Regions from separate parts of the Rhizobium sp. 05N430 genome, predicted to be linked through region 3. Evidence: predicted binding sites of a transcription regulator. Region 3 holds the regulator's gene; each other region holds the start of a gene.

Region 1 (7,630 bases), on a different contig from region 3:
CTTCACGCCGGGCGCCGACTGGCGGCGCTTGTATTCGGCAAGATAGAGCAGATGCTCGATCCGGTGCACGGTCGCGACATCGTGGCCGCGCGCGACGATCTCGTCGACACCCATTTCCTTTTCGACGAGGCATTCGAGAATGTCGTCGAGAACCGGATAAGGCGGCAGCGAATCCTGGTCGGTCTGATCGGGGCGCAGTTCGGCGGAGGGCGCCTTGTCGATGATATTTTGCGGGATCACCACGCCTGACGGTCCAAGCGCATCCGGCGGCACATGCGCATTGCGCCAGCGCGAGATCGCATAGACCTGCATCTTGTAGAGGTCCTTGATCGGATTGAAGCCGCCGTTCATATCACCGTAAAGCGTCGCATAGCCGACCGACATTTCCGACTTGTTGCCCGTCGTGACGACCATCGAGCCGAACTTGTTGGAGATCGCCATCAGGATCGTGCCGCGGGCGCGGCTCTGCAGGTTTTCTTCGGTGATACCGCTATCGGTGCCTTCGAAGAGGTCCGAGAGCGCCGAGGTAAAGCCTGTCACCGGCGCCTCGATCGGCACGATGTCGTAGCGGCAGCCGAGCGCCTTGGCGCATTCGGCAGCGTCCTTCAGCGAATCCTCGGACGTGTAGCGGTAGGGCAGCATGACGGTGCGCACCCGCTCCTCGCCCAGCGCATCGACGGCGATTGCCGCGCAGATCGCCGAGTCGATGCCGCCGGAGAGGCCAAGCACGACATTCTTGAAGCCATTCTTGTTGACGTAGTCGCGGAAGCCGAGCAAGCAGGCGCGGTAATCGGCCTCCTCCTTCTCCGGAATATGCGACATCGGTCCTTCACTGCAACGCCATCCATTGTCGCCGCGCTTCCAGGTGGTGACGGCAAGCGCCGGTTCGAACTGGCTCATCTGGAAGGCCAGCGACTTGTCGCCGTTGAAGGCAAAGCTCGCGCCGTCGAAGACCAGTTCGTCCTGGCCGCCGAGCTGGTTGGCGAAAATTAGCGGCAGGCCCGTTTCGATCACCTGACGCAGTGCCACCTGATGGCGCACATCCACCTTGCCGCGATAATAGGGCGAGCCGTTCGGCACCAGCAGGATTTCGGCGCCGCTTTCGGCCAGCGTCTCGCAGACGCCGAGATCGTTCCAGATCTCCTCGCAGATCGGCACGCCGATCCTGACGCCACGGAAATTCACCGGTCCCGGCATCGAGCCTTCGGCAAAGACGCGCTTCTCGTCGAATTCGCCGTAATTCGGCAGATCGATCTTGTCCCGGAACACCAGGATCTTGCCGCCATCGAGCACAGCGACCGAATTGTGCCGCCCGGTCTCGCCCTGCCGCGGGAAGCCGACAATCAGACCCGGTCCGCCATCCGCGGTATCGGCTGCGAGGTCCTCGATGGCCTTGAGGCAGGCCTTCAGGAATGCCGGTTTCAGCACCAGATCCTCGGGCGGATAGCCGGAAATGAACAGCTCGGTCAAAAGCAGCAGATCCGCGCCCTGACGGGCCGCATCGGCGCGTGCCTCGCGGGCTTTGGCAAGATTTCCAGCAACATCGCCGACCGTTGGGTTGAGCTGGCCGACGGCAATCCGGAGCGTGTTCAAGGGAGCGTTTTCCTGTGTCATGTCATCTATTTAGCGCGCGCGCGTTCGCCCCGCAACGTGTCCTGCCATGAAAAGCCGCCGGGTCTGCTCAGACGAAAATTCAAATCTTCGGGAAAAGCAAGGAAACATTAACGGTTCATCTAGCGTTCATGGCGGGCATGTGACAGTTCGGTGAAGGTTTTATGACGCCGGGATGACGGCGGGAATGACATTGGAGTCCGCCCTTGATCGCGTTGGTCATGAAGTCCGCGCAGGCCAGAAGAATGGCGCTGCTTTCTGCTGGTCTCGGCACGAATGTCCGCTCTCCCGCCGCCCGAGCCGCCCTCAGCATCGCATTCACCTTTTCGATGGCACTGCTCAGCGTCATCGCCGTCGAATGGATCGCCCGCAGCAAGCTTGCCGATGTCGGCGATTTCCTGACCTCGACGGCCCGCCCCGGCATGACTACCGTCGTCATGCTGACGATCCTGATGCTGACGCTCGATGCTGCCTTCGGCCGCCGCTATCTCTCGGCGCTGATCCTCGTTCCGCTTGTCTTGATCCCGGCTTTCGTCTCCAATCAGAAGCAGCATTACCTGTCCGATCCCTTCTATCCCTCGGACATCCTCTTCGGCCGCCAGATCATGGAGTTGCTGCCGGTGATGGTGCGTGACCGGCCGTTCACGGCGGTAGCGATCGTCGTTGGCCTGGTACTGCTCGCCGCCGGCATGGTGTTCGGCTGGCGCTATGCCTGGCGCACCTTCCCGAAGCTGTCGAACCAGGCGCGGCTGCGCCGCCTCTGCCTCGGCCTGCCGGTGATCGCCGCCTTCGGTTCACTGATGGATTATTCGCAATATTCCTATATCCGCGATCGCTTGCAGGTCGTGCCGATGATGTGGGACCAGAAGGAAAACTACCGCAGCAACGGCTTCATCCTGGCCTTCATTTTCAATGTGCCAATGGCCGATGTGGCAGCCCCTGCCGGCCTCAACGCCGAAGCGCTCGACGCGATCCCGGCCCGCAACTACGGCTATCTCGCCGGTCCGCGTGAAAAACCCGATGTCATCATGCTGATGAGCGAATCCTTCTGGGATCCGACGCGGCTGAAGAAGCTGAATTTCAGCGCCGACCCGATGCCGACGATCCGCGCCTCGCAATCCGGCTATGTGTTCTCGCCCGAATTCGGCGGCATGACCGCCAATGTCGAGTTCGAGGCGCTGACCGGCTTCTCCAATGCCTTCCTGCCCTACGGCAGCATTCCCTATCAGCAATATATTCGCCGCGACGTCCCCTCGCTTGCGACCTTCTTCCGCGGCGAAGGCTATACGGCGCGCGCGCTCCATCCTTTCAGCGGCTGGTTCTGGAACCGCAACGAGGTCTACAAGGATTTCGGCTTCGAGGAGTTCCGCACCGAGGAAACCCTGCCGCCGATGGAAAAGCGCGGCATCTTTGCCTCCGACGACTCGCTGATGAAGGAAATCATGCGCGAGGGCGACGGACTGGATAAGCCGTTCTTCTTCTTCGCTGTCACCCTGCAGGGACATGGCCCCTACGAGGCCAACCGTTACGCCCATAACTCGATCGACATCCAGGGCGACATCCCGGAAGCCGACCGCGCAACGCTCGCGACCTATACGCAGGGCGTTAAGGAAGCCGACGACAGCCTGAAGATGCTGATGGACTGGGCCTCGCACCGCGACCGCGAGACGATCATCGTGCTCTGGGGCGACCACCTGCCGCCGCTCGGCAATGTCTATATGAGCGCCGGCTACATGCCGGACCAGGTCGCCACCCGCAAGGCGCCCCTCGATGTGATGAAGCAGCAGCACGAGACGCCGCTGGTGATCTGGTCGAACAAGAAAGGCGTCAAGCGAGATGTCGGCACCATCAGCCCGTCGCTGATCTCCTACAATCTTCTGAAGTTCGCCGGCTTCGAGCATCCCTACTACACCGGCTTCCTCGGCCGGGTGCAGAAGAAATACGACATCATCGACCGCTACCAGCTGGCAACCCGCAAGAACGAGGTGACGCCTGACTGGGTGCTCGATCCGAAGAAGCTCGATCCCTTGGTGCGCTATTACCGCTACCTGCAGCACGACGTCATGTTCGGCAAGGCGCAGACGCTCGACCGCTTCTTCCCGCAGCATGTGATGGTCAACGAAGCCAGCCACTGAGCAGCTAAGACACTAATTCGCATTGCATTCAGGCCATCAGCGGGAATACTGGCTCCGACGCGATACAGCATCGGAGCCTCGCATGTATAACCTCCCCAATTTCATCCACACGCATTTCGGCAAGAGTGCCGACGAACTCGGCGACATCGAGAAGCGCGTGCTGCAGAAGGCGCATGAACGGAAGATCATCTCCACCAACGTCAACGCCGTCCTTTCGGCCGAGTCGTCCTTCGGCCAGCGCATTGCAGATGGCATCGCCCGCGTCGGCGGCTCCTGGTCCTTCATCCTGACCTTTCTGGCCTTCCTGGTGATCTGGACTGTCATCAACACCATCATCCTGGCGACGGGCGCCTTCGACCCCTACCCCTTCGTCTTCCTCAATCTCATCCTCTCGATGCTCGCCGCCATCCAGGCACCGATCATCATGATGTCGCAGAACCGCCAGGCCGAGCGTGACCGGCTGGAGGCAGCCAAGGATTACGAGGTGAACCTGAAGGCCGAGCTGGAAGTGCTGGCGCTGCACCAGAAGATCGACATGCGCGTGCTGACCGAGCTGACCTCTTTGCGCGAGGACGTCGCCAGGCTCAGTGCCGCGCTCGACGCCAAACGCATCTAGGCACTTCCGGGATATTGCGGCAGACCGTCGTTGATCTCGTAGAAATCGGCCTTGTCGGCGCAGTAGATATGGTAGCCGATGGACAGCCCGCTCGGCTGATCGAAGGCACCGGCAAGGATCGAAACCGTATCAGCGCCGGTGCGCTGCCAGAACAGCCCCGATCCGCAATTGCGGCAGAAGCCGCGCTCCGCCGCATCGCTTGACTGATACCAGTGCAAAGTCTCCCGGCCGTCAATGACGAGCCCCTCAAGCGGGACGTCGGTTGAGGTAAAATACAGCCCCGTCTGCCGCCGGCACTGCGAACAATGGCAGGCAACGACAGGCCCAGGTTTACCAGTGCCCCGAAACCGCACGGCGCCACAGGCGCATCCTCCAGCATAGTCTTCGCTCATTGCCGCCGTCTCCATTTGAACTCCTGCGAAAACTGATGGCAGACGGCGAAGGCGTCAAATCCAATCTGCTGATGGAAAAGCTCAGTGTTTTTGATGGTTTGAAAGACCGCCCCGCACTGGTCGAGTCAGGCCCTTTCCGGCCAAAAGCCATCGGGAGTTGCATGGAAAACCAGGAAGGCCTTCCCGAAATAGGTCATCTTGCCGCAGCAGAATACACGCATTACTTTTATTAGCTAATCCAAAATTAATAGTTTCAGGCCTATACAGAACGCAGCTTACAAAGCTCGCATGAGGCGCAGTATGACAGTGTTTCGCCGTTTCCGTTCGAACGACAAGGGAGCCGCCGCGATTGAATTTGCGATCATCGCTCCGCTGTTCCTGCTCGTGATGTTGACGCTGATCGCCTACGCGATCTACCTGACCGCCGCCCATTCCGTCCAGCAGATCACCGCCGACGCCGCCCGGACAGCTGTCGCTGGCATTTCCGCCAAGGAGCGCGAAACGCTGGTCGACAATTTCATCACCGCCTCGACGATTAATCATCCTTTGCTGCAGAAGGACAAGATCCACGTTACGGTGACCACAGATCCCGGCAACGTGAACCAGTTCACGGTGACGACGGAATATGATTCCGCCAATCTACCCATATGGAACTTATACACTTTTCCGCTTCCGGACCATACCATCAAGCGCTTCGCGACGATCCGGATGGGAGGCATCTGAATGACATTGAATGCCTTCAGGCTTTGCCGTGACAAGCGCGGCAACATTGCCATCAGTGCCGCTCTCTGCGCGCCCCTCATCATCTACTCCGTTGGCCTCGGGGTCGACTACGGCATGCTGACGCTGCAGCAGCGCCGGCTGCAGCAGATGAGCGACATAGGCGCCATCGCCGCTGCGTCGGACATCAACCGTGCCGCCGACCAAATTCTAGCCAATTTCACAGAGAACGGGATCAACGTGGCGGTGCTTACCGAGAACGGTTACCTGACCGGCAAGGGATCGCTCCCGAAGGGCGCGGATACGTCACAATTCCAGGCTGTCGTCAGCTATTCGCTGGGCGCTTATCTCGCCGACGAGACCGTCGCCCCCGATCAGCGCTTCGTTTCCGGAAAGCAGCCCTACGATGCCGTAAAAGTTGCAGTATCGCAGAAGGGTGAATTGGCCTTCGCCAATATCTTCGCCAGTGCCCCGACGCTGAGTGCCACCGGCACCGCCTCGGCTGCAAAAGTCGCAGCCTTTTCCGTCGGCTCGCGTCTGGCAAGCGTTAACGACGGCGTGCTGAATGCCCTGCTCAGCGCCCTCCTCGGCACCACTGTCTCGCTGAAAGCGGTCGATTACGAAGGCCTTGCTTCGACCGACATCAACCTGCTCTCCTATCTCGATCTCCTGGCGACCAATCTCAACGTCAACGCCGCCACCTATGACGAGTTGCTGGCGACCGATATCTCCTATCCGCGTCTGCTGAACACGCTTGGCAAGACGCCCGGTCTCCCGGCTGCGGTCAACAAGACGATCACGGCGCTGGAGAAGGGTCTCGGCTCCACCCAGCTCAAGGTGAAGCTTGAAGACATCGTTAATCTCGGCTCCACCGGCGAACGCGCCATCGGCAGCGGTTCGCATCTGCAGGTCGATGCCACGGCGATGGAGCTGATCTCGGCGACCGCGCTGGCCGCCAACCAGAAGAAGCAGGTAGCGGCCAACGTCAACAGCACCGTTCCCGGTCTGCTGAACGTCAAGCTCAGCGTCGCCGTCGGCGAGCGGCCGGTCGGCTATGCGGCGACAGCTGTGGGCTCTGCAGGTTCCGCCGTTCGTACCCCGCAGATCCGTCTGGCGATCGAAACCAGCGTGCCGGGTCTCGGCTTGCTGGGCGGCCTGAAACTCCGCGTGCCGCTCTATGTCGAGGTGGCCTATGCGGAGGCCAGACTTTCGAACATCACCTGCCTTGGCGGCGGCGCCAAGAATACCAGCGTCGGCGTCGAAGCCGTGCCTGGTGTTGCCGAGATCGCGCTCGGCGATGTCGATACGACGGCATTCGCGAATTTCGGCAGCAAGCCGCGCGTCAATCGCGCCACTCTTCTCGATGTCTTCGGACTTCTGAAAGCAAGCGCCGTGGCCGACGTCAATGTCACCAACCTCGACAAGAGCAAGCTGACCTTCCAGCCCGCCGACATCGCGGCAAAGACGGTCAAGAACATCTCGACGAAGGATAGCCTGACCTCAACGGTTCAGAGCCTGCTCGGCAACACCGATATCGAGGTACAGCTGCTGACCCTGACGCTCGGCACACCCAAAGCGGTGACCGCGGCCGTGGCGCAGACCCTGACGGGGCTGACCAAGCCGCTCGACGAGCTGCTCTACAACACGCTGATGATGCTCGGTATCAAGATCGGCGAAGCCGATATCCGCGTCACCGATGCGCGCTGCCAGCAATCGGTCCTCGTCCAATAAAAAAGCCCCGCAGTGCGGGGCTTTTCCAATTCAGATCATTTGCACTCAGGCGCTGACGGCCAGACGCTTCTCGTCGCGGCCGCCCTTCATGCGCTCGGCAAGCAGGAAGGCAAGCTCGAGGGCCTGGTCGGCATTGAGACGCGGGTCGCAATGCGTGTGGTAGCGGTCGGACAGCGAGTCCGCCGTCACGGCGCGGGCGCCGCCGGTGCATTCCGTGACATCCTTGCCGGTCATCTCGATATGGATGCCGCCCGGATGCGTGCCTTCGGCGCGATGGATCTGGAAGAAGCTCTCGACCTCCGACAGGATCCGTTCGAACGGACGCGTCTTGTAGTGGTTGAGCGTGATCGTGTTGCCATGCATGGGATCACAGGACCAAACGACCTTCTTGCCTTCCTTCTCGACGGCGCGGATCAGCTTCGGCA
Region 2 (7,630 bases), on a different contig from region 3:
TTGAGTCCGCTGAACGTGACCGACAGATTGCTGATCTCGAGCGCCAGCATCAGACCGCCGAATATTCGGCCTGGCGCAGGCGCAGCAAGCTGACGAAGCCGGTTTCGGGATCGGTCCACGAGCCGTATTCGAGAATGCCGCGCACTTCGATCGTCTGGCTGGGCTGCACGAAGGTCTGCTTCTCGTCGAGATAGACGACGGCGATATTGTCGGGCCAGTCGGCGTCAGACGAGCAGAATGGGCAGAGCGACATCGGAATTTCCGTCAGCACGAAAAACTGCGCTTCCGCTTTCAACGGCGGCGCCATGAAGCCGCGCATGCTGATTTGCCTGCCGGCGAGCGCCTTCACCTTCTCGGAAAATTCGAGGCCGAGAACGCCGAATTTCCCATAGAGCTCATCGAAGCTGAGCGTTGCGTCGGCAGCTTCGACACATCTTGCAGACGTCAGCACCGGCAATGCCATCATCATACCGAAAAGGCTCCGGCGTGTGATCCTATGCATATCAAACTCCTTGCAAGTTCCCGGCCGCAGATCGGCGGCCGGGAAGATTACGCGGAAGAGGCGGTTCACCGCGCTCCGTCAGTTGGTCTGTTTTACACCGAGTGCAAAAGCGTCGGCGAGGACCTTGTAGACATCGCTCTGCTCCATATAGCCGCGGAAACCTTCCGAGCCCGGACCATCCGACTGCAGGACGACGTCATCGACGGCGTGAACGCCGCTGTCGCCGCTCTTCGGAATGTTGCCCTGAACGAAGACGGCGCCGGGAACATCCTTGTACTGTTCGTTGGCGACATATTCCTTCTTTTCGTTCTGCACGGCAGGAACGAATGGACCGTCGAGCTTCGGGCGGAACGTCTCGTAATGGTCGGGGCCGTTATTGGCACTGAGGAAGAGGCGGCGCGTGACATCGATCTTGTCGGGATAGCCGTCGCCGTTGTCGTCGGTATAATTCGGGAAGCCCGCTTCGGCATAGGTGCCTACCTTTTCGCGCATCTCCGTGCCCGGCTTTTCGTCATCGACAGTACCGATGATCGAAACGCCATGGGTGTGGTCGCCGGTGACGACGATCAGCGTATCGGGATGGGCCTTCTGGAATTCGCGGGCAAGGCCGACGACCTTGTCGAATTCGATGGTGTCGACGACGGCGCGGTCCCAATCGAGCGGATGGGACATCTTGTCGATCGACGAACCCTCGACCATCAGGAAGAAACCGTCGGGGTTCTTGGACAGGCGATCGAGCGCGACCGTTGCCATCTCGACGAGACCCGGCTGGTTCGGGAATTTCTCGACGGTGCCCTTTTTCAGAAATTCGCGATCGAGCGTGACATCCATGTTGCCGGTATGGAAGAGACCGAGAAGGTTGCCTTCAGCCGATGCGTTGGCTGCAAGCTCGTTCTTGTCGATGGCAAGCTTGTAGCCGGCGTCCTGGAAGAGCTTGATGTAGTCCTTGTCATCCTTGCGCTTGGAGCCCGGAACGTCCTTTCCGAGGAAGTAGGCAGAACCGCCGCCGAGGACGACTTCCGGCTTCACATCGAGAAGCATCCCGACGATATCGGCCTTGTCGTTGCGATTGCGCGTGTGGGAGACAACCGCAGCCGGTGTGGCGTCCTCGATTTCGGCGGTCGCGACAATGCCGATCGACTTCTTGGTCTGGCGGCGGATCGCTTCCGCAATCGTCTCGACGCGCGGGTCGTCGAGCGAGTCGGGCGTGCGGTCTGCATAGACGCCGATCGCGTTGACGGCGGTCTTGTGGCCCGTCATGTAAGCCGACATGGTATTGGCGGAGTCGGTGGCAACAGCGTTGGTTGCCGATGTGCCGATGAAAGCTGCCGGCGGCACATCGTCCATGTTGAGGCGGCCGTTCGCCTTACCCTCGGTCATGCCCTTTGACATGATGCGGGCTGCCGTGCGATGCGCAACGGAAAGACCGTCGCCGATCAGGAAGATGACGTTCTTGGCCTTCGGCGCGTCGCCGGTGCCGTAGACATTCCAGGTAACCGACTTCTTCTCGTCGCCGGCCGACACTTCGACCTTGTAGTCGCCGGGTGCGGCGATCGTCAGGCCACGCAGGATGACGGCGGAACCGAGTGCCTTGTCGTCCTTACCCTTTTCAAGCTCTACAAACTTGGCCTCGCCCCCGAGAGCCGTCTTGTAGTCCTGACCGTTGACCGTGATCTTCACGTCCTCGGGCTTTACCTGCTTGCTGAGCTCAACCTTGAAGTCAAATGGCGAACCGGCAAGAATCGTTGCGCGATCAAGCGGATAAACCGTGGTCGCCTGCGCGGCACCGGCAAGAATCGTCGTGGCCGCCAGAGCGGCAAAAATCATACGCATGGAAAACCCCCGTTTTCGTTGCAGTAAATGAACAACGGGCCGGAGATAGCCTTGGGGGATGACATGTCGATGACACCGGTATGACAATCTGCCGCACCGACACCAGGCGCCGCCCGCAGGCGCAAAAACCTTGACTCCTGTGGAAAACGTTTTATGAGCAACGGCGGAAAAGGAATTATCCATGGTTCGCTTCGAACACGCCATTGCTGCATGCAATGACCGGGCACTGAGTGCCGGGGTGGATATTGCCGTTCCGGTTTCTTCCAAAACCAAGGCCAAAACGACGACGAAAACCGTCTGACGTCTCTGGCCTGCCGCTCTCTCCCCGGCTCGGCTGGGGACAGGAAGCCGCGATGATTTCGCGCTTTCCCCCCTCACCGGACAAGAGGAGAGAAGAGAAAGAGAGCTGAAAATGGGTTTCAAAGTATCAGTCGCGGGAGCAACCGGAAATGTCGGCCGGGAAATGCTCAACATCCTCTCCGAGCGTGGCTTTCCGGCTGACGAAGTCGTAGCACTTGCCTCCTCGCGTTCGCAGGGCACGGAAGTGTCCTACGGCGACAAGACGCTGAAGGTCTTCAATCTCGAAAACTACGATTTCTCCGACACCGATATCTGCCTGATGTCTGCCGGCGGCGAAGTCTCCAAGAAGTGGTCGCCGAAGATCGGCCAGCAGGGCTGCGTCGTCATCGATAACTCGTCGGCCTGGCGCTACGATCAGGACGTGCCGCTGATCGTGCCGGAAGTGAACCCGGACGCCATCACCCAGTTCACCAAGCGCAACATCATTGCCAATCCGAATTGCTCGACCGCCCAGCTCGTGGTCGCGCTGAAGCCGCTGCATGATTTCGCCAAGATCAAGCGCGTCGTCGTCTCCACCTACCAGTCGGTCTCAGGCGCCGGCAAGGATGGCATGGACGAGCTCTTCAACCAGACGCGCGCCGTCTTCGTTGCCGATCCGATCGAGAACAAGAAGTTCACCAAGCGCATCGCCTTCAACGTCATTCCACATATCGATAGCTTCATGGAAGACGGCTATACGAAGGAAGAGTGGAAGGTTCTGGCCGAAACCAAGAAGATGCTCGACCCGAAGATCAAGGTGACCTGCACCGCAGTTCGCGTGCCCGTCTTCATCGGCCATTCGGAATCGGTCAACATCGAATTCGAAAACGAGATCACCGCCGATCAGGCACGCGACATCCTGCGCGATGCACCGGGCTGCCTCGTCATCGACAAGCATGAGAACGGCGGCTACATCACGCCTTACGAATCTGCCGGTGAGGATGCGACCTTCATCTCGCGTATCCGCGAAGATGCGACGGTCGAAAACGGTCTCAACATGTGGGTCGTTTCCGACAACCTGCGCAAGGGCGCCGCGCTGAACGCCATTCAGATTGCCGAGCTGCTCGTCAATCGTGGCCTCATCAAGCCGCGCAAGCAGGCCGCCTGATACCGAATATTAACCATAGCTTGCTATCAGCCTCGCATGTCGCCAGACTTGCGGGGCTTTCTTTGAACCAGCCAGGCGGCAATCGTGCGGCAGAGAGCCAATCTCGCCAAAAGGTGATCGTGACAAAATCACCCTTGGCTGGCATTCTGCCCGGCATTCCAGCGACTGCAGATCGAGATCGGGGTTTCTCATGCGCATGACAAAATTCTTGGTGGCGGCCATCGCGGCGGTGGGCGCTTTCCATGCAGTTCCGGTAGCGGCCAATGCCGCGCAATGCGGCAATAACGGCGCCGGCTTCGATGCCTGGGTGCAGCAATTCAAGCAGGAAGCTGCAGCACAGGGCGTCAGCCAGTCGGTTCTGAGCCGTGCATTCGCCAACGTCGCCTACAATCGTCCGACGATTGCCGCCGACCGCGGCCAAAAGAGCTTCAAGCTGTCCTTCGACGCCTTCATGCAGAAGCGTGGCGGCGCGGCGATCATTTCCCGCGGCAAGGGCATGAAGCGCTCCAACCAGGCTCTCTTCACGTCAATCGAGCGCCGGTACGGCGTGCCGGCCGGCCCGCTGATCGCGATCTGGGGCATGGAAACCGGCTTCGGCAGCTATATGGGCACGCAGCACACGCTGTCAGCCGTTTCGACGCTGGCCTATGACTGCCGCCGCTCGGACTATTTCACCGACCAGCTCTATGCTGCCCTGCAGCTCGTCTCGGAAGGCTATCTCAGCCCGCAGGCGCGCGGCGCCGCACATGGCGAGATCGGCCAGACGCAGTTCCTGCCGCGCAATGTCGTCCGCTTCGGTGCCGATGGCGATGGCGATGGCCGTGTCGACATGGTCGGTTCGCGTGCCGACGCGCTGGCCTCGACCGCAAACTTCCTGAAGGGTCATGGCTGGCGGGCAGGTGCCGGTTACCAGCCGGGCGAACCGAATTTCGTCGCTATCCAGGGCTGGAACGCGGCAACCGTCTATCAGCAGGCGATCGCCTATATCGGCCAGCAGATCGACGGCGGCCAGTAAGCCACCTATTTGCAATTGAATTGAAGGCGCCGCTTGCGGCGCCTTTTTCATTTGGCCTCGGCTTTGACCGCGGTGGCCTGTGGCACCAGCGGACCCGAGACGACACGGTTGCGTCCGGACGCCTTGGCGGCATAGAGCGCCATATCGGCACGCTTGACGAGATCTTCGAAATTGTGCGTGCCGCCGCCAAGCGTCCGGCCGGCGCAGCCGAAGCTCGCGGTCACCGAAAGACATTCGCCGCCAGGAAGATCGACCATCGCAGCCTCGATGGCGGCGCGAACGCCCTCGGCAATATCTGCTGCCTCATCCGGCGACGCATCGGGCAGCAAGGCCAGAAACTCCTCACCGCCATGCCGGACCAGCAGGTCGAAGCTGCGAAAATGCTGCTTGGCCGTTGCCGCGACATGGCGAAGCACGATGTCACCTGCGTCATGCCCATGGATGTCGTTGATCTTCTTGAAGTGATCGAGATCAAAAAGCACGACGGAGATCCAGCGCGAACCGCTTTCCGCCTGGGCAAAGAGCGCTGCGGCAGCCGCCTCGAAGCCACGGCGATTGTAGAGACCTGTCAGGAGATCCGTCTGCGCAGCGCTTCTGAGTTCGCCAACCAGCGCCTCGCGCTCGCGTGACAGGCGCGAGATCATCCTCAACCCCTTGGTCGCCAGCGTGGCAACGACACCAGCAAGAACGAGCAGACCGCCGCAGAGAACGAAAACCAACGTCATGTGAAGATGCGAACGCTTGGCGAGCGCCTCTCCGGTGCGGTGGATATCCGCAGCGGCTTCGCCGATTTTTCCCTTGAGAAAATCGATGCGTTCGGCCTGCGCGCGCGACCACTCGTCGCGAACGGCAGCAAGCGGACGCGCCTCCCGCGTCAATATCGCGTCGGTCACGGCATCGGCACGAACCTGCGCGGGGCTCTTCAGATATTCCATGATCGCCGCAACCAGCGGTGACGAACTGTGAAACACCATATGGTCCATGCCCGCCGCCTGCATGGTTCTGCCCTGCATGAAGAGGTCGCTGGAGCGAAGGCTGTAATTGTGTTCGTTGAGGTAGCGCGTGCCGAGTGAGGTGATCAACCGCTCGGCATAATAGGTGAGCAGCACGCCCATCAGCTCGTTCGACTTCCCGAGCAGCACTGGATCCTGGATGAGTGGCGAGAGCGCATCGACGACATCGAGCTGTTTCATCGCCGCCTGCCAATAGACATAGACTGGGTCGCTCCCGGCATAGAGCCCGCGATCGACCGCCGCGCGGATAGAGACGATGCGGCTATAAGCCAGCGCGAGATCGGAAAGCTCAGCCCCCAGATTTCCGTCAAGCCGGTCGACCGGCGGCAGACTACCTTTGAACTTCTGACGTTCACCGTCGAGCTGCTGGCGGCTCCGCTGCATCGCTGCAGCGGTTTCGCTGCCCGGATGAGCGAGATACTGTCGCGTCGCGACGATCTCCCCCAAAATTTCTGTCGCCGCAATCGTGCCGCCGCGCGCCAGCACGTCGGCGAAGCGGTAGTCCTTCTCAAGCGACAGATATTGATGAAATGACGAACGGACAACCAGAACGCCTTCGGCGATCATGAACATGAACGGCAGCAGGATTGCCGCCAGAATGATCTTGCTGGTAGTCTCAAATTTCATCGAAGGCCGCCGTAAGCCGGTGGTTGAGGGTGCCTGTCGATGAAATCTTAACGGGATTCCTTAAAGAACCCATAAACCTATAGGCTAAGGCCTATACTTCCGGGCGGATAAAATCCCGGCTTTCCGCATCCATGACCCACAGTTCGCCGGTCGAGATATCGAACCAGGCGCCGTGCAAGGCAATCTTGCCTTCCTTCTCGAGGGCTTTGACCTCGGGGAAAGTCCGCAGATTGTTGATCGAGTTGCGGATCGATACACGCTCCAGCGCCGTCTGCCGCTCGGTCTGGGTCATGATATCGTTGCTGCCGATCTGTTCGGCAGCGTCCTTCACCAGCGACATCCAGCGGCCGATGAAGTCACCCGGAGACAGCGGCTCAGCGCTTGGATCGAGGGCAGCTCGAATGCCCCCGCAACGGCCATGCCCCATCACCACGATGTCGGTCACCTTCAGCGCCTGCACGGCGAATTCCAGCGCCGCGGATGTGGCGTGAAAATGCCCGTCGGGTTCATAAGGCGGAACGAGATTGGCGACGTTGCGGATGACGAAGAGCTCGCCCGGACCGGCATCGAAGATCAACTCCGGTGCTGCACGGGAGTCGCAACAGGCAATGACGAGTGTCGTCGGGTTCTGGCCGTTTTCCGCAAGAGTCTTGTATCGGTCGCGCGCATCTGCGTAGCGCCCGCTCATGAAGTTGCGATAACCGTCCAGAAGTGTTCCAGGAAAACGCTGCATAGGATTTCGATTAACGCTTGGTGCGCAGAAGATCAACTGCTGCAGTGCAAAATGAGTCGTTGCTATTTCTTGCGCCGCTGTGCCGGATGCAGCAAATGGCGCATCTGCACCATCGCCATCGGCGTTGCGAGGCTCGATGCGTCGCTCGCCAGCGTCAACTCGTCGCTGCCGCGCTTGACCGCACGCGCCAGAACTTCATAGACGCTGGCCGTTGCCAGTTGCAGCGCCTTTTCATCGTCCATGCCGGAAAGCAGCCGCGACAGGAAAAGAGCCGCAAGAAGATCGCCGAGCCCGTTCGGTGGATTATCGATGAGCCTGTGCTCGGCCAGCAGCGCATGCCGGCCCGAGAGATAGAGGTTGCCGGTCCCACCCGTCATCATCGGCACCGCCGACGTGACCAGCATTCGCGACGGACCGAGCGATAGCGCTGCCTCCATCACCGCCGTGTTGTCATCGAGAG
Region 3 (7,630 bases):
GCCGTGGAAGGCGCCTTCGAACGTGATGATATGGAAGCGCTCGGGATGGCCCTTCGAATACTGGTAGCGGCGTGCGGTCTTGATCGCGCATTCCAGGGCTTCCGCGCCTGAATTGGTGAAGAACACCTTGTCGGCGAAAGTCGCCTCCGTCAGCCGCCTGGCGAGCTTTTCCTGCCCGGGGATTTCATAGATGTTGGACAGGTGCCAGACCTTGTCGGCCTGTGCCTTCAGGGTATCCACGACATGCGGATTGCTGTGGCCGACCGAGGTCACCGCGACGCCGGCACCGAAATCCAGATATCGTTCGCCAGTTTCGGTGATCAGCCACACGCCTTCACCTCGCTCGAACCGCAATGGGGCACGAGAATAGGTATCATATAGCGGCGCGGCTTCAGCCATGGCGCGGTCTCCTGTCAGCGTTACGGGCAACCGGACTCCGGCTAAAAAACCAGGTCCGAAAAATTAAAAATGCCGCCTTTCGGCGGCGACTGGCACTATTTACTTTTCGCACTGCAATGTCAACAAAACTGCGGCTTTCGTGGCTTCTGAGAGACGCTCAAGCAATGTCGCGTTTTATCAACAGCTAATGTTGCAGAAATGACTCTCAGGGGAAGCAAGTTGGGGAAAACCCCGAATTCGATTCATCCGGATTCCTGCGACTCTTGTCACGGAGTCAGCCTCACACTAGGTTAAAACTCAATTACTAGACTGCATGCGGCGGAACTAGTCACCAAAATTAGTCAAGCGTTTCTTGTGCCGGATTCGTTCGGGGCAAACAGTGAGGGATTCTGCCTTCGCAACGCTTAAACGGCGGAGACACAGGGCATGAACTGGACAGACGAGCGGGTCGAGAAACTCAAGAAACTGTGGTCCGAAGGGCTGAGCGCGAGCCAGATCGCTGCCCAGCTTGGCGGCGTCAGCCGTAACGCCGTTATCGGCAAGGTTCACCGTCTGGCGCTGCCGGGCCGTGCGAAGGCCGGCGGCAACGCCACGGCTGCCCGCGCTCCCAAGCGTACGGCGGCAGCACCCCGCGCCCCAACCTACGCATCGCGTCTGGCGACGACCCGTACGGTCACCCGCCAGCAGGGCGCGACGATGCTGAAGGAAGAGATCGAGATCGACGTCATGGAGGAGATGGAATACCGTCCCGCCAAGAACGTGATCGTCCCGATTTCCCGCCGTCTCGGCCTGACGGAGCTCACCGAGCGCACCTGCAAGTGGCCGGTCGGCGATCCCTTGAAGGACGATTTCCACTTCTGCGGCTGCGAAAGCCCGGATTCTTCGCCTTACTGCACCTACCACCAGCGCCTGGCCTACCAGCCGGTCAACGAGCGCCGCAGGGCAGCGGCACGGGCAAACTGAGCCGGGTAAGCACAAACGAAAAACGGGCCTTACGGCCCGTTTTTTTGTGTCCCATACCTGAGAGCTTCAAGCTTCCATCGAATATCCAGCGCCGCGAACGGTGCGGATGACATCCTGCATGTTGGAGAAGTTCAGCGCCTTGCGCAGACGGCCGACATGGACATCGACGGTGCGCTCGTCGACATAGATGTCGTGACCCCAGACGCCATCCAGAAGCTGCGAGCGCGAGAAGACGCGGCCGGGAGAGGCCATCAGGAATTCCAGCAGGCGAAACTCGGTCGGTCCGAGACGGACTTCGCGGGTCTTGCGATGAACGCGGTGCGTCTCACGGTCGAGTTCGATATCGCCGCATTTCAGCACGGTCGAGAGAACTTCGGGCTTGGCGCGGCGCAGCATCGCCTTGACGCGAGCGACGAGCTCGGGCGTCGAGAACGGCTTGACGACATAGTCGTCGGCACCGGTCGAGAGGCCGCGAACGCGTTCGCTTTCCTCGCCGCGCGCCGTCAGCATGATGATCGGCAGACGCTCGGTCTCCGGGCGCATGCGCAGCCGACGGCAAAGCTCGATGCCTGATACGCCAGGCAGCATCCAATCAAGGATAAGAAGGTCCGGCGTCCGCTCCTGAAGGCGGATTTCCGCCTCATCGCCGCGCAGGATGGTGTCGACCTCGAAACCTTCGGCTTCGAGATTGTAACGAAGAAGCACGCTCAGTGCTTCTTCGTCTTCAACGACTGCAACTCTCGGGATCATTCTGTTCTGTCTCCTGAGGCCCGGTCCGGATATTATTCCGTGACCGCGCCGACGGTGTTGGCGGTGTCGTCCTTCGGACGCTCGCCCTCCGGCTGGGCGCCGGTCGCCATGTAGTAGATGGTTTCTGCGATGTTGGTGGCGTGGTCGCCGATGCGTTCGATGTTCTTGGCGCAGAACAGCAGATGCGTGCAGCTGGTGATGTTGCGCGGATCTTCCATCATGTAGGTCAGGAGCTCGCGGAACAGCGAGGTGTACATCGCGTCGATTTCCTCGTCGCGCTCGCGGATCGACTTCGCCTTGTCGGCGGCGCGCGTCGTGTAAACGTCGAGCACTTCCTTGAGCTGGACGAGCGCCAGTTCGGAGAGATGCTCCAGGCCGCGGCCGAGCTTGCGCGGAACGCCGGTGCTCTGCACGGCGATGACGCGCTTGGCGGTGTTCTTGCCGAGATCGCCGACGCGCTCGAGGTCGGCGGCGATGCGGATCGAACCCATGATCTCGCGCAGGTCCGACGCCATCGGCTGGCGGCGGGCGATGGTGACGATCGCCTTGTCGTTGATCTCGCGCTCGGCGTGATCGAGGATCACGTCGTCGGAGATGACCTTCTGCGCCAGTGCGCCATCGCCGTTGACCAGCGCGCGCACAGCGTCGGAGACCATCTGTTCCGCCAGGCCGCCCATTTCGGAAATGCGGCGGGTCAGGAACTTCAGATCTTCGTCATATGCAGAAAAGATATGTGTCGATGCCATGGGAAATGTCCTTGAGTGTCTCTATCGGAAGTCGTGACGCCAAAGATCAGCCGAAGCGGCCCATGATGTAGTCCTGGGTGCGCGGATCGTCCGGATTGGTGAACATCTTGTCGGTGTCGTTCTCCTCGACGAGGTTGCCGAGGTGGAACATGGCGGTGCGCTGCGAGACGCGGGCCGCCTGCTGCATGGAGTGCGTCACGATGACGATCGTGTAGCTTTCGCGCAGCTCGTGGATCAGCTCCTCGACCTTTGCCGTGGCGATCGGGTCGAGCGCCGAGCAGGGTTCGTCCATGAGGATGACTTCGGGGCTGACGGCGACGGCGCGGGCGATGCAGAGACGCTGCTGCTGACCGCCGGAGAGGCCGGTGCCGGATTCATGCACACGGTCCTTGACCTCGTTCCAGAGACCGGCGCGCTGCAGGCTGGTCTCGACGATCTGGTCCATGTCGGCTTTCGACTTGGCGAGACCGTGGATGCGCGGGCCGTAGGCGACGTTTTCATAGATCGTCTTCGGGAACGGGTTCGGCTTCTGGAACACCATGCCGACGCGGGCGCGAAGTTCGACGACGTCGATATCCGGATCGTAGATATCATCGCCATCGAGCGTGATCTTGCCGGTGACGCGGCAATTGTCGATCGTGTCATTCATACGGTTCAGGCTGCGCAGGAAGGTGGACTTGCCGCAGCCGGACGGACCGATGAGCGCAGTCACGGTGTTTTCGCGGATGTTCAGCTTGACGTCGAAAAGCGCACGTTTCTCGCCGTAATAGACCGAAACGTCCTGGCCGATCATCTTGTAAGGGATGCTGTTCATCTTCTGGTCCAGAGCCTTCTCAACTGCTGCTTCTGTCAACATGTTCATGGGTTTCTACTCCGTTTACCAGCGGCGCTCAAAGCGACGGCGCAAGAGGATGGCTCCGATGTTCATGACGATTAGGAACAGGAGCAGGACGATGATGGCACCCGAGGTACGCTCCACGAAGGCGCGTTCGGCTTCGTTGGCCCACATATAGACCTGGACCGGAAGTGCCGTGGACGGATCGAGCGGCGTGGTCGGCGCATTGGCAACGAAGGCGACCATGCCGATCAAGAGAAGCGGCGCGGTTTCGCCGAGCGCATGCGCCAGGCCGATGATGGTACCGGTCAGGATGCCCGGCATGGCAAGCGGCAGAACGTGGTGGAACACCATCTGCATCTTCGATGCGCCGAGACCGAGGGCGGCCGAGCGGATCGACGGCGGCACAGCACGAAGCGCAGCACGCGTGGCGATGATGATGGTCGGCAGGGTCATCAGCGTCAGCACCAGACCACCGACAAGCGACGCGGAGCGCGGCAGGCCCATGAAGTTGATGAAGACGGAGAGGCCGAGCAGACCGTAAACGATCGACGGAACGGCAGCGAGGTTGTTGATGTTGACCTCGATCAGATCGGTCAGCTTGTTCTTCGGCGCAAACTCCTCGAGATAGATCGAGGCGGCGACACCGATCGGCAGAGCAAGAACCAGAACGATCAGCATCAGGTAGAGCGAGCCGATGAGCGCAACGCCCAGGCCCGCTGCTTCCGGACGGCTGGAATTGCCATTGACGAACAGGCCTGTGTTGAACTGCTTGAAGAGAGCACCGCTCGCCTTAAGCTCGTTCATCCAGCCGACCTGCTTGTCGTTCACCTTGCGGTTCTTCTCATCGACGCTGAGGTCGATCTGGCCCTTGCTGGCGCTATCGATATTGGCGTCGGCAAGCACCGTGACATTGACCGTCTTGCCGATGATCGACGGGTCGGAAACGACCATGTCGCGCAGCTGGATCGGCGCACCCTTGGAGAGCATGGCCGAAGCATCGCGGACGTCAGGACGGCTCGCGGCGTTGACATTCAGCTGCTTGACGATGGCGTCACGCAGCAGGGCACCGTAGTTGGCGGAGACGAGAACCGACGGATCGGTCGCACGCTTGTTGCTCGGGTCGATCGTCTTTTCGGTGAATTCCACCGGAAGCGTGATCGCCGTCTGCTGGAAGGCGGTATAGCCTTGGCGGATGACCGTCGAGAGCAGGATCGCCAGGAAGATCAGGCCAAAAGAGATGGCAGCGATGCCATAGGCCTGGAAGCGGCGTTCTGCGGCATAGCGGCGCTTGATGCCGATGTCGCGGCGTGCCGGAGCCTTGGAGACAGTGATGCCTGCAACGGGAGAAACAATATTCGTCATTCGTACTGCTCCCGGTATTTGCGCACGATGTAGAGCGCGTAGATATTGAGGCAAAGCGTGATGAAGAAGAGCGTAATGCCGAGCGCGAAGGCGACCAGCGTCTGCGGCGAGGTGAACTCGAGGTCACCCGTCAGCTGATTGACGATCTTGACCGTCACCGTCGTCATCGGCTCGAACGGATTGATCTGGATACGGGCGGCAACACCGGCCGCAAGCACGACGATCATGGTTTCGCCGATGGCGCGCGATGCGGTCATCAGAAGCGCGCCGACGATCCCCGGAAGAGCGGCCGGTAGTACGACCTTCTTGATGGTTTCGGAGCGCGTTGCGCCGAGGCCGAGCGAACCGTCACGCAGCGCACGCGGCACGGCGGTGATGATATCGTCGGACAGCGAGGACACGTAAGGGATCAGCATGATGCCCATGACGATACCGGCGGTCAGAACGCTCTGTGCCTGGATGAAGTTCGTGTAGTCGCCGGTCAGGAGACCGCTGACCTGCGAGGAGAGATCGCGCAGGAACGGGCCGACGGTGACGAGCGCGAAGAAGCCGTAGACGATGGTCGGGATACCGGCCAGAACTTCGAGCAGCGGCTTGGCAAGCGAGCGAATTTTCGGCGAGGCGTATTCGGCCATGTAGATGGCGGCGAAAAGGCCGACCGGTACGGCGACCAGCATGGCTACGGCGCCGATATAGAGCGTGCCGAGCAACAGCGGGATCAGGCCGAACTGACCGAAGGACGAGCTGCCGGCACCCGCGAAGCGCGGATCCCAGACGGTGCCGAAGAAGAAGTCTGCGGCGGGAACGCTGGCGAAGAAGCGAATGGCTTCAGACAACATCGACAGAACGATGCCGATGGTCGTCAGAATGGCGATCGACGAAGACAGCAACAGACCCCATAGCATGACGCGCTCGACGCGGTTCCGGGCCCTGAAGCGCGGCTTGACGCCGCGCAGGGCGTAGAGCGCGCCGCCGACAGCAAGTACGAGCACGATGGCGCTCATGATGAGACGGCTGGAGGCGCTTTCGGCATTCAGCAGCTTGGCGGCATCGAGCATGTAGGGCTGCGGCTCACCGGCGAGCGGAACGCCCTTCTCGTTGAGCTTAGCCTGAACCGCCTTGGTGTCGGAACCGACTGCCGTGACTTCTTCCGGTGTCAGCAGGTTCAGGCCGCGGCCGACGGTCGCGACCATGCTGTAGCTCAGATCCTGCTCGGCAGTGGTCTTCGCCTTTACATCGTCGGGAAAGGATTTGCGGACGGTGGATTCGATGATGCCTGGGCTGGCGGCGAGCCAGACACAGAGAACGATCAGGGCCGGAAGGATGGCCCAGATGGCGGCATAAGCGCCGTAATAACCCGGCCGCGAATGCAGCACGGAAGACTTGCCCCCGGCAAGTGCCGTGGCCCGGCTGCGGGCGGCCACATAGGCCAGCGCGCCAAGCACCACGAGACACAAGAGTATAATGGATGTGCTCATTCTTTACGTCCCCAGGCGCTCGGCCCCAAAAGCACGAGCTGCGATATCGCCGCCGGCTTCCCAATCATGGAGAAACTCGAAACCTTGCGCCTGACCGGGCAAGGGTACCTCAGTCGAAAACCGGCGCGGCACCCCCCAAGGCACCGCGCCGGCTTATTGATTACATCGTCTTTTCGGCTTCGACGGCCTTACGGATCTCTTCGCGCTCGGCGTCCGGAGCGGCAACGAGGCCGTATTCGACGAGCGGGCTGTCGGGGCCGATCATCTGGTCGGATACGAAGAAGTTGACGTATTCCTTCAGGCCCGGAACGGCGCCGAGATGTGCCTTCTTGACGTAGAAGAACAGCGGGCGGGAAACCGGGTAGGTGCCGTCAGCGATGGTCTCGGTCGACGGAACGATACCGCTCATCGAAGCAACCTTGAGCTTGTCAGCGTTGTTTTCGTAGAAGGAGAGGCCGAATACGCCCACGCCGGTCTTGTTGGCAGCGATGCGTGCCAGCGTTTCCGGATAGTCGCCGTCGATATCGACTGCAGCGCCGTCCTTACGGACTGCGACACAAGCCTTCTGCTGAGCGGCCTTGTCGGTGATTTCCTTGGCGATGACGTCGAGTGCGCCGGAAGCCTTGCAGCCGGCGGCCAGAACGTTCAGTTCGAAGACTTCGCGGGTGCCGTGCTTTTCGCCCGGGATGTAGGCAGCGATATCAACAGCGGGGAGCTTCGGATTGACTTCCGACCACTTCTTGTAGGGGTTGGCAACGAGCTTGCCGTCAACGACGACCTGAGCGGCCAGAGCCTTGTAGAGGTCCTCAGGAACGTAGGCGACGTCAGGGTTGGACGAGTCGGTTGCGAAGACGATACCGTCATAACCGATCTTCACTTCCTGGATGTCGGTGACGCCGGCGGTCTTGCAGGCTTCCAGTTCGTTCTTGTTGATCGGACGCGAAGCGTTTGCAACGTCGATGGTGTCTTCGCCAACTCCCTTGCAGAATTCCTTGAGGCCAGCGCCCGTGCCGCCGGATTCAACGACCGGCGTCTTGAAGTTGGTGAAGGTTTCGCCGAAGGATTCAGCGACGATCTTTGCGTAAGGCAGAACG
Region 4 (7,630 bases), on a different contig from region 3:
TCTGCCATGTTCGTGCATTTCACACTCTTCGACTTGTTCATCGGTGCGGCGCTCGTCGGCATTCTTTGCTGCGGGCTGGTCAACAGCCGGACGAGTTGAGGACAATCACAGCGCAGCAGGCAGGAATCAGTAGGCCCGCTCTTTAGGTTCGAATGCGAAGCACGGGTTTTACGATTTTCATTCTGCTGCTGATCGCCGCCGCAAGCGTCATTCTTGCGGGCGTCTTGTCCATGCGGCTATCCTTGGCGGGAACGCTCGGAGATTGCTTCACTGGCGCATGCGGCTACACGACCGTGTTCATCGCCTGGCCGGGCTTGACGCTTAGCTTTTTTGCCATCGGCGCCTATCTTTATCTGAAATCCGCACCGAGACCCTGAACAGCGTTTCAGGAACCTGTCAGCTTCCCATGCGACAAAGGCCGCAATCGAAGCGAACGCGGAATAGGCATGAACAGATCCCTGATACTCGGCGCCTGCTTTATCGGCGGTTTCGTCGCAATCATTCTCTGCATTCCACTGATCGGCTCTGCCGCACCCAGCGTCACCACAGGTGGCGTCTCGCCGATTGCCGCGCTTCAAAGATCGAATTGAGGCGTTGATCGCCGCGCGGATCAGCGCATTGTCTTCAAAAGCGCCGCCAATGCCGCGGCGTCCGCCCTCGCTACCCGCTCCTGCATATGCCCTTCGGCAAGATAGCCGACGGCATCCAGCGCTTCCTGCTCACTCCATCCGGCGGCAACCGCCGCCTCGATCAAATCGCGGAACGCGAATTGCAGCGCGTCCTGGCACCGGATGTGGCGGTCGGGATCATCCTTGGTGACAAAGGGTTTTGAGATATTCCTCATATATGGATAATGAGCGGATTCGCTGAATGATCAAGGGCGCCGGATGCCGATTGACGGTGGACGAGTTATTGCCGGTCAAGATTTTTCGAAAAACACCTCTTGCGGTTTCCTTTGGATCATTCTAAATCCGCGCCACCACTGAACAAGTCGTTCACGGATGGCCTCGTGGCGGAGTGGTGACGCAGAGGACTGCAAATCCTTGTACCCCGGTTCAATTCCGGGCGAGGCCTCCAAATTCAACAATCTAAGCTTGTATTGCCGGAATAAATCCCCGCCCCTGCGGCCGGTGATGTATTATCCATTTTTGGGATAATGCTGTTTAAGCTAAAGCTTATCTGTGAATATAATCCGACTCTACTTCTGATAATATAGACATGATCAAGATCCCATGTGACGTTGCATCCTGCGTATAGAAGCGGGATGACACATGGCGAAAACGAGATACATTTTCGATCATAAGTCTGAGAAAGCGGTCCTATTTCAAGCAGGCAAGTTTTTGTTCCCAATCGGCGGCAGCAAGGCCGAGCACTGGATCGACGGAGACTATGTTTTCTCCCTGACGACGCAAAAAATTACCTACTGGATCCTCGGCCAGGACTTGTATGGCCATATCGGCAACGGCGAACTGACCCGCGAGCCGCTGTTCTACTTCGGTGAATGAGCAGACTTGACTATTCGCTTGAATGAGAACAAAATAGGAACATCAGACGGAGGTTCCTATGACCCATGCCGAACAGGTGATTGCGAATGCGCTTGCGACCGTGGCTGCCAGCCGCGCCGAGCGGGAAAAGGACGAGGAGCGCAGACGGCGCGTGTTCGGCAAGATCGATATCGGCCTGCCTCTGCCTCAAATCAAGAACCGGCAGCTGACACTCGACCTTCATTAAGAGAATCGTATTCCCGAGGCTGTGTGAAACCTGCCTCAAACGCGTGGAAAAGCCTGCTGGCGCGGTATGTTCGGCCCGGCTTTTATTGCAACAGGACCCCATTTGTGACAGTTGCGTGACAACTCAAGCACTCACGGGGTCGCCATGTTAAGCTGGTTTCGCAAACTTCTTCCGCGCGAAGATCGATTCTTCGATCTTTTTGCTCAGCACTCGCGCACCGTCGTCGGCGCGGCGGAATCGCTGAACGAATTGTTGGCCGGAAACGATACCGAGCGGCATTGCAACCGCATCGTCACGCTGGAAAACGAGGCCGACGATATTACCCGCGAAGTTTTGCTGGCCGTGCGCCGCAGCTTCATCACGCCATTCGACCGCGGCGACATCAAGGATCTGATCCAGTCGCTCGATGACGCGATCGACATGATGCACAAGACGGTCAAGACCATCCGCCTGTTCGAACAGAAGAGCTTCGATCCCGGTATGCAGGAGATGGGCAAGGAAATCGTCAAGGCGGCACATCTGATTGCCGAGGCCATTCCGCTTCTCGACCGGATGGGCGCCAATGCGCAGCGGCTGACATCGATCGCTGAGGAAGTCACGCGTGTCGAAGGCAAGTCGGACGAGCTTTACGATCTCGGTCTGAAAGACCTGTTCCGCCGTCACGGCGCCTCCAACCCGATGGCCTATATTATCGGCAGCGAGATCTATGCCGAGCTCGAAAAGGTGGTCGACCGGTTCGAGGACGTTGCCAACGAAATCAGCGGCATCGTGATCGAGAACGTCTGATGGATGCCACCCTCGCCTTTCCGCTGCTGATCGGACTGATCGCGGTCGCGCTGTTCTTCGATTTCCTGAACGGACTGCACGATGCGGCGAACTCGATCGCGACAATCGTCTCGACTCGTGTTTTGAAGCCCCAATATGCCGTGATGTGGGCGGCGTTCTTCAATTTCATCGCCTTCCTGTTCTTCGGCCTGCATGTGGCGGAAACGCTGGGCACCGGCATCATCAATCCCGAGATCGTCAGCCCGCTGGTGATTTTTGCGGCCTTGATGGGCGCAATCATCTGGAACATCGTCACCTGGGTCTTCGGGATACCGTCGAGCTCGTCGCATGCGCTCGTTGGCGGTCTCGTCGGCGCCGGCCTCGCCAAGGTCGGCTTCAGCTCGATCGTCTGGGGCGGCCTGCTGAAAACGGCAGGAGCCATCGTGCTGTCGCCGATGATCGGCTTTCTGCTGGCGCTGTTCCTGGTGCTCGCCGTCTCGTGGATCTTCGTGCGGCAGACGCCGTTTGCCGTCGATAGCACCTTCCGCATCCTGCAGTTCGTCTCCGCCTCGCTCTATTCGCTTGGCCATGGCGGCAATGATGCGCAGAAGACCATGGGCATCATTGCCGTGCTTCTCTATTCGCAGGGCTATCTCGGCGGCAGCTTCCACGTTCCGCTCTGGGTGGTGCTTTCCTGCCAGACGGCGATGGCGCTCGGTACGCTCTTCGGCGGCTGGCGAATCGTCCACACGATGGGATCGAAGATCACCAAGCTCAATCCGATGCAGGGTTTCTGCGCCGAGACCGGCGGAGCGCTGACGCTGTTCGGCGCGACATGGCTCGGCATTCCGGTTTCGACGACGCATACGATTACCGGTGCCATCATCGGCGTCGGCGCGGCAAAGCGCGTCTCAGCGGTGCGGTGGGGGCTTGCCGGCAATATCGTCATCGCCTGGGTGGTGACGCTGCCGGCGGCGGCATTGATCTCGGCGCTGTTCTACTGGGCCGCGGGCTTCTTCGCCTGATTCCAGACTTTAGCTACCGGCGGGCCTGCCCCGCCGGTGCCACCAGACCGACAGCCTGCGGCGCCAGCGGCGCGCCAAAGGCAGATCGTGCGACAGCACGATGAAGCCCAGCGGCAACATCCAGAAGCCGAGGATGGGCAGAAACCCCAGGAAGCCACAGACAATCAGCAGCAGTCCGATGCCGATCCGCGCCATGCGCGAGCGCGGCAGCGGGATGCGCCAGGAGCCAAGAACGAGCTCCCCGGTCGCATGATCGATGCCAAAGCGCTTGGCTCGCGAATTTCCAGTGTTGTTTTTCCCGTCAGTCATCCACAGGAGATGGGGATAAGTGCAGCAATTGCAAGCAGATGTCATTTTTTTGAAAAAACCGCTTGGCAAATCGAACAAGCATTTGTATTAGCCCACTCACACCGCGGCAAGCGGTGATCCCTGGTAGCTCAGCGGTAGAGCATTCGACTGTTAATCGACAGGTCGCCGGTTCGAATCCGGCCCGGGGAGCCAAATTCTGAAGGGCTGCGCTGCATAGCGCGGCCCTTTTTATTTCCGCTACTTTCTCCTCGTTCTCGATAGCAGCCTTGTGGATAAGTTTGATTGGACAGCCTAGCGCCGTCCGAACTGTCGCCGTATATTACCAATGAGTTCACGGCGATGGGAAAACGATGAGGCCGGACAAGCTCCGAAATCTTCTTCAAGAAATGGACACCCGTCTCGCTCGGATCGAAAGAGCAATTCAAAAATCCGACCCTCGATTTGAAGGCGCTGGCTTCGCTGGCAAGAAGCTCAACGAGCTTCGCTCTGAGGTAAGACGGCAACTAGGCAAAATTGACACTCTTCGCACTGCCGACGTGGAGCGGCTCGAAGGCTTGATCGGAACCCTTCAAAATCTTGCAGAGGGTCGCTACGAGCAGGAAAACGGTTCGCACGTCAGCGGACACGTGCGCGTTCTCCTTCATGACTTTGCTGGTATAGCGAACCTGACAGCTGGCCTGAGAATCGGTCTCAATCAGCTCGGCCCTGACGAGGTTCTCGATACCGTGCCCGGCCAAAAACCCGCAGCGTTCCAGTTTGGCTTTGAGGGCGACCGCGTCGTCGTCGTTGACCAGCCGTTACGCACACGTGAGCGCGAAAAGGATATCGCTGCTGCGGCCCTTGATACCGCTATGGAAAAGGGCGCCTATGTTAACGATCAGCTCTCGCTGTCAAACTGCTCACCCCGCCTTCGCGACGCATTTACAACGCTTCAAGAAAAGCTGGAAACTCGTGCAAACATTATCCAGATCGGAATGTACAATCAGACGTGCGGGCGCGTCCTAGGCGGTGATGCGGAGGAACTATCGCCGACGCTATTCGAACTTCTTCGATCTCATGTCGAATTGGTTTTCGCCGCGGCGGCGCAGTTTGAGGATTGGAGAGTCTTTCGAGAGAACGCCATCGATATCGATAGAGATTCAGTCGCAGCACTATCTCAGAGTCTTGTGGCGCTTAGTAGAGACTTGGAAGCGAGGACGGACACTGCGCTGGAAGTAACTATAGCGCTTGGTACTGTAACCCAATGGGCAAATAGTAAAGACGCCGACAAACGCGACGTGCTTGCCATGACAGGTACTCTGCAAAACTTCTGGTCGGCCATCGCAAAATCAGCCTTGGGAAAAGAAGTCTTCAGCGAGGGCCGAAAGTTGGTCGCCAAGGCGATTATAGGCCTCCTCGTTGCTTCCACATCGGCCGGTGTGCTTCTTGCCCTTGGCAAGATTCCAGGCGCCGAATGGATTGAAACAACTGTTTCATACTTCAAGACCTCGGGCGAAGGGCCGACGTCAGAAAAATAGGCGATATTCCTGCAATTCCTTTATCGTCAGAACGATCCGACTTTTGATCCGTAAACTCATTCTGCTTTTGCGCCGTCCGGCCAGAGGGGAACCACGTTAGTCAGCATAGCTGATAGATTGAATGAGCCGGTTCGTCAGCGAACCGGCTCTTCTTTTTTCTGCACTTCGATGTGTGGAACAAACCCCGCCCTCGCCGCTTACCATCTGATGGCAGAGGATTTTTCAGAACGGTGCGAGCAAGCCCTTCAGCGGTTCATGGCTGAGTTCGGCATAGCCGAGCGCGACAAAGCGATGCGCCATATCGTGCAGGATTGGCTGATCAGCCATGGCTATGCCGAAACGCGCGAAGGCAAAGCCGAACGCACAGAAGGCGATAGCGGACGCGATCCAGAATTCGTGCAATATCCAAGCTATTACAAGGATGGCGGCACGCTCTGATCAGAGCGACGACGATGCCGTGTTGATCAGATCGCAATCGATGCGCAGGCCGATCTCGCTGACGCAGAAGCGCCCGCTAGCTTCGCCATCACCCGACGCGAAATTCAGCGGTGGCGGTACGCGGACCGGTTCGGACGTCCACAGGACGGGCCTCGACAGGTCAAGACGCTGGCTCTCGGCGGATTCGCTCTTCAGGATGGCGGTGGCGGCCATCATACCGCCGATCGTCACGGCAACCGACAAGGCAGCCTTGAACGACATATCCGCTGCTTCGATAAAGGAAATGACCACCTGAACCCCACGCGCCGCATCATACGGCATGGCGCTTCCTAATCACGCGGCAGAAGCTGTGACCAGCGGCTTCGCCTGTTAAGGTTTACGCGTAACCACACCGGCTTTTGCGGACTGAAACTTCAACGGGAAATTTCGGAACAATGGCTCGTCCCACGGGTTTCGCCTTGGTCACCCATAGTGAGGAAGCAGAATAAGGAGGAGTTTCTCCATGCGTAAGACATTTGCCGCAGCATCGCTGCTCGCCATCGGCCTCGCCGCGCCCGCCTTCGCGCAATCGGCACCGGCCTACGATACGACGGCACCGGATGCACCGCGCTATTCGTCCGATATGAGCGTTGATAACAACGGCACGCATCCTGTTCGTGTCGAGCCGGTCGATCCGGTGACGACCGAGAGCATCGGCGAGCCGCGTGGCGTGCTCGATTGCCCGAATATGCCGCAGCAGGGCGTCGTCGATAGCCGTGCCGGTCAGGGCGGCGCATCGATCAGCGATCGCTGCCGCGAGTATGACAACTGACCGACGTCATTCCCCGGAAAGGGCCGGTTTCGACCGGCCTTTTTCATGTCCGCCTGACGTGTGAATAAAACTGTCTCTCCGTCTGAAACTTTTGATCCAGAGGCGCCGTAAGTGCGTAGCAGACCAAAAGAACAGAACAGGGAATGACGGCGTTGGCGAAGGCAGTGGAAAAACCGGTTATTGTCTGGTTTCGCAAGGATTTGCGTCTGGACGACAATCACGCGCTGCACGAGGCTTGCGCCTTGGGAAAGCCAGTCATTCCTATCTATATCCGCGAGCCCGAATCGTCGGGCAATGGCCCGCTTGGCGCTGCCCAGGCCTGGTGGCTTCACCACTCTCTTGAAGCACTCGACCGGTCGCTTCAAAAGCATCACAGTAAACTTGTGCTTCTCAGCGGCAACGCGCTCGATGTACTGCACGCGCTGATCAAATCGACGGGTGCCGAAACGGTGCTCTGGAACCGCCGCTACGATCCGCCTGGGATCGCCATCGACACGCGCATCAAGCACGAACTAGAGCGGCAGGCCGTACAGGCGCAGAGCTTTGCCGGGCAGCTGCTGCACGAGCCTTCTAAGCTGAAGACCGGCGGCGGCACGCCCTACCGGGTCTACACGCCGTTCTGGCGGGCGCTGGAGGGCTCCGGAGAGCCGCCGCATCCGCTGGAAGCGCCGAAGAAGATCGCCTTCCCCAGCCATTGGCCGCAATCCGACAGCCTCGCCTCCTGGAAGCTATTGCCGGTGAAGCCGAACTGGGCGTCGGCCTTCGACGAGGTCTGGACGCCTGGCGAGGATGCGGCGCTGGAGAAGCTTGCCGATTTCGTCGACGATCGCCTGAGCGGCTACAAGAAGGATCGCGACTTCCCCTCGGTTACAGCCACCTCCATGCTGTCCCCGCATCTGGCACTCGGAGAAATATCGCCTGCCCGCATATGGGATGCGACGCGCGGATTATCGAAGCGCGTCTCGCCGGATGATTTCGTGCATTTCCGCAAGGAGCTTGCCTGGCGGGAATTCTGCTATCATCTGCTCTTCCAC

The links. Region 3 encodes PhoB, which activates phosphate uptake and scavenging genes when phosphate is short. Its sites were predicted from a motif close to TGTCATNNANCTGTCAT; they were not measured.
Region 1: AC1DJO_RS02925 (LTA synthase family protein) is a predicted target of PhoB. The motif match lies at 1,765-1,781, and genes of this name have one in related genera.
Region 2: AC1DJO_RS12255 (alkaline phosphatase) is a predicted target of PhoB. The motif match lies at 2,405-2,421, and genes of this name have one in related genera.
Region 4: AC1DJO_RS17570 (DUF47 domain-containing protein) is a predicted target of PhoB. The motif match lies at 1,836-1,852, and genes of this name have one in related genera.

Annotation. Positions count from the first base shown of each region.
Region 1 covers NZ_JBFTMO010000001.1:588,192-595,821, reverse strand. Annotated here, with positions in the region: gene AC1DJO_RS02930 (NAD+ synthase) at 1-1,614, opposite strand, end outside; gene AC1DJO_RS02925 (LTA synthase family protein) at 1,857-3,746, shown strand; gene AC1DJO_RS02920 (DUF1003 domain-containing protein) at 3,829-4,362, shown strand; gene AC1DJO_RS02915 (GFA family protein) at 4,359-4,754, opposite strand; gene AC1DJO_RS02910 (hypothetical protein) at 4,790-4,987, shown strand; gene AC1DJO_RS02905 (TadE/TadG family type IV pilus assembly protein) at 5,055-5,477, shown strand; gene AC1DJO_RS02900 (pilus assembly protein TadG-related protein) at 5,478-7,205, shown strand; gene AC1DJO_RS02895 (class II 3-deoxy-7-phosphoheptulonate synthase) at 7,251-7,630, opposite strand, start outside.
Region 2 covers NZ_JBFTMO010000004.1:372,947-380,576, forward strand. Annotated here, with positions in the region: gene AC1DJO_RS12245 (ABC transporter ATP-binding protein) at 1-50, opposite strand, end outside; gene AC1DJO_RS12250 (hypothetical protein) at 50-502, opposite strand; gene AC1DJO_RS12255 (alkaline phosphatase) at 581-2,335, opposite strand; partial or broken gene AC1DJO_RS12260 (hypothetical protein) at 2,453-2,636, shown strand; gene AC1DJO_RS12265 (aspartate-semialdehyde dehydrogenase) at 2,748-3,782, shown strand; gene AC1DJO_RS12270 (lytic murein transglycosylase) at 3,973-4,797, shown strand; gene AC1DJO_RS12275 (diguanylate cyclase) at 4,845-6,437, opposite strand; gene AC1DJO_RS12280 (carbonic anhydrase) at 6,529-7,170, opposite strand; gene pdxY (pyridoxal kinase PdxY) at 7,233-7,630, opposite strand, start outside.
Region 3 covers NZ_JBFTMO010000003.1:508,102-515,731, forward strand. Annotated here, with positions in the region: gene AC1DJO_RS09940 (acetylornithine transaminase) at 1-399, opposite strand, end outside; gene AC1DJO_RS09945 (GcrA family cell cycle regulator) at 826-1,362, shown strand; gene phoB (phosphate regulon transcriptional regulator PhoB) at 1,429-2,112, opposite strand; gene phoU (phosphate signaling complex protein PhoU) at 2,145-2,858, opposite strand; gene pstB (phosphate ABC transporter ATP-binding protein PstB) at 2,905-3,720, opposite strand; gene pstA (phosphate ABC transporter permease PstA) at 3,736-5,058, opposite strand; gene pstC (phosphate ABC transporter permease subunit PstC) at 5,055-6,536, opposite strand; gene AC1DJO_RS09975 (substrate-binding domain-containing protein) at 6,697-7,630, opposite strand, start outside.
Region 4 covers NZ_JBFTMO010000008.1:33,279-40,908, reverse strand. Annotated here, with positions in the region: gene AC1DJO_RS17595 (hypothetical protein) at 447-590, shown strand; gene AC1DJO_RS17590 (hypothetical protein) at 611-844, opposite strand; tRNA gene AC1DJO_RS17585 (tRNA-Cys) at 1,004-1,077, shown strand; gene AC1DJO_RS17580 (hypothetical protein) at 1,272-1,505, shown strand; gene AC1DJO_RS17575 (hypothetical protein) at 1,564-1,731, shown strand; gene AC1DJO_RS17570 (DUF47 domain-containing protein) at 1,876-2,517, shown strand; gene AC1DJO_RS17565 (inorganic phosphate transporter) at 2,517-3,521, shown strand; gene AC1DJO_RS17560 (hypothetical protein) at 3,531-3,830, opposite strand; tRNA gene AC1DJO_RS17555 (tRNA-Asn) at 3,948-4,022, shown strand; gene AC1DJO_RS17550 (hypothetical protein) at 4,181-5,347, shown strand; gene AC1DJO_RS17545 (hypothetical protein) at 5,465-5,785, shown strand; gene AC1DJO_RS17540 (hypothetical protein) at 5,786-6,106, opposite strand; gene AC1DJO_RS17535 (hypothetical protein) at 6,288-6,596, shown strand; gene AC1DJO_RS17530 (cryptochrome/photolyase family protein) at 6,749-7,630, shown strand, end outside.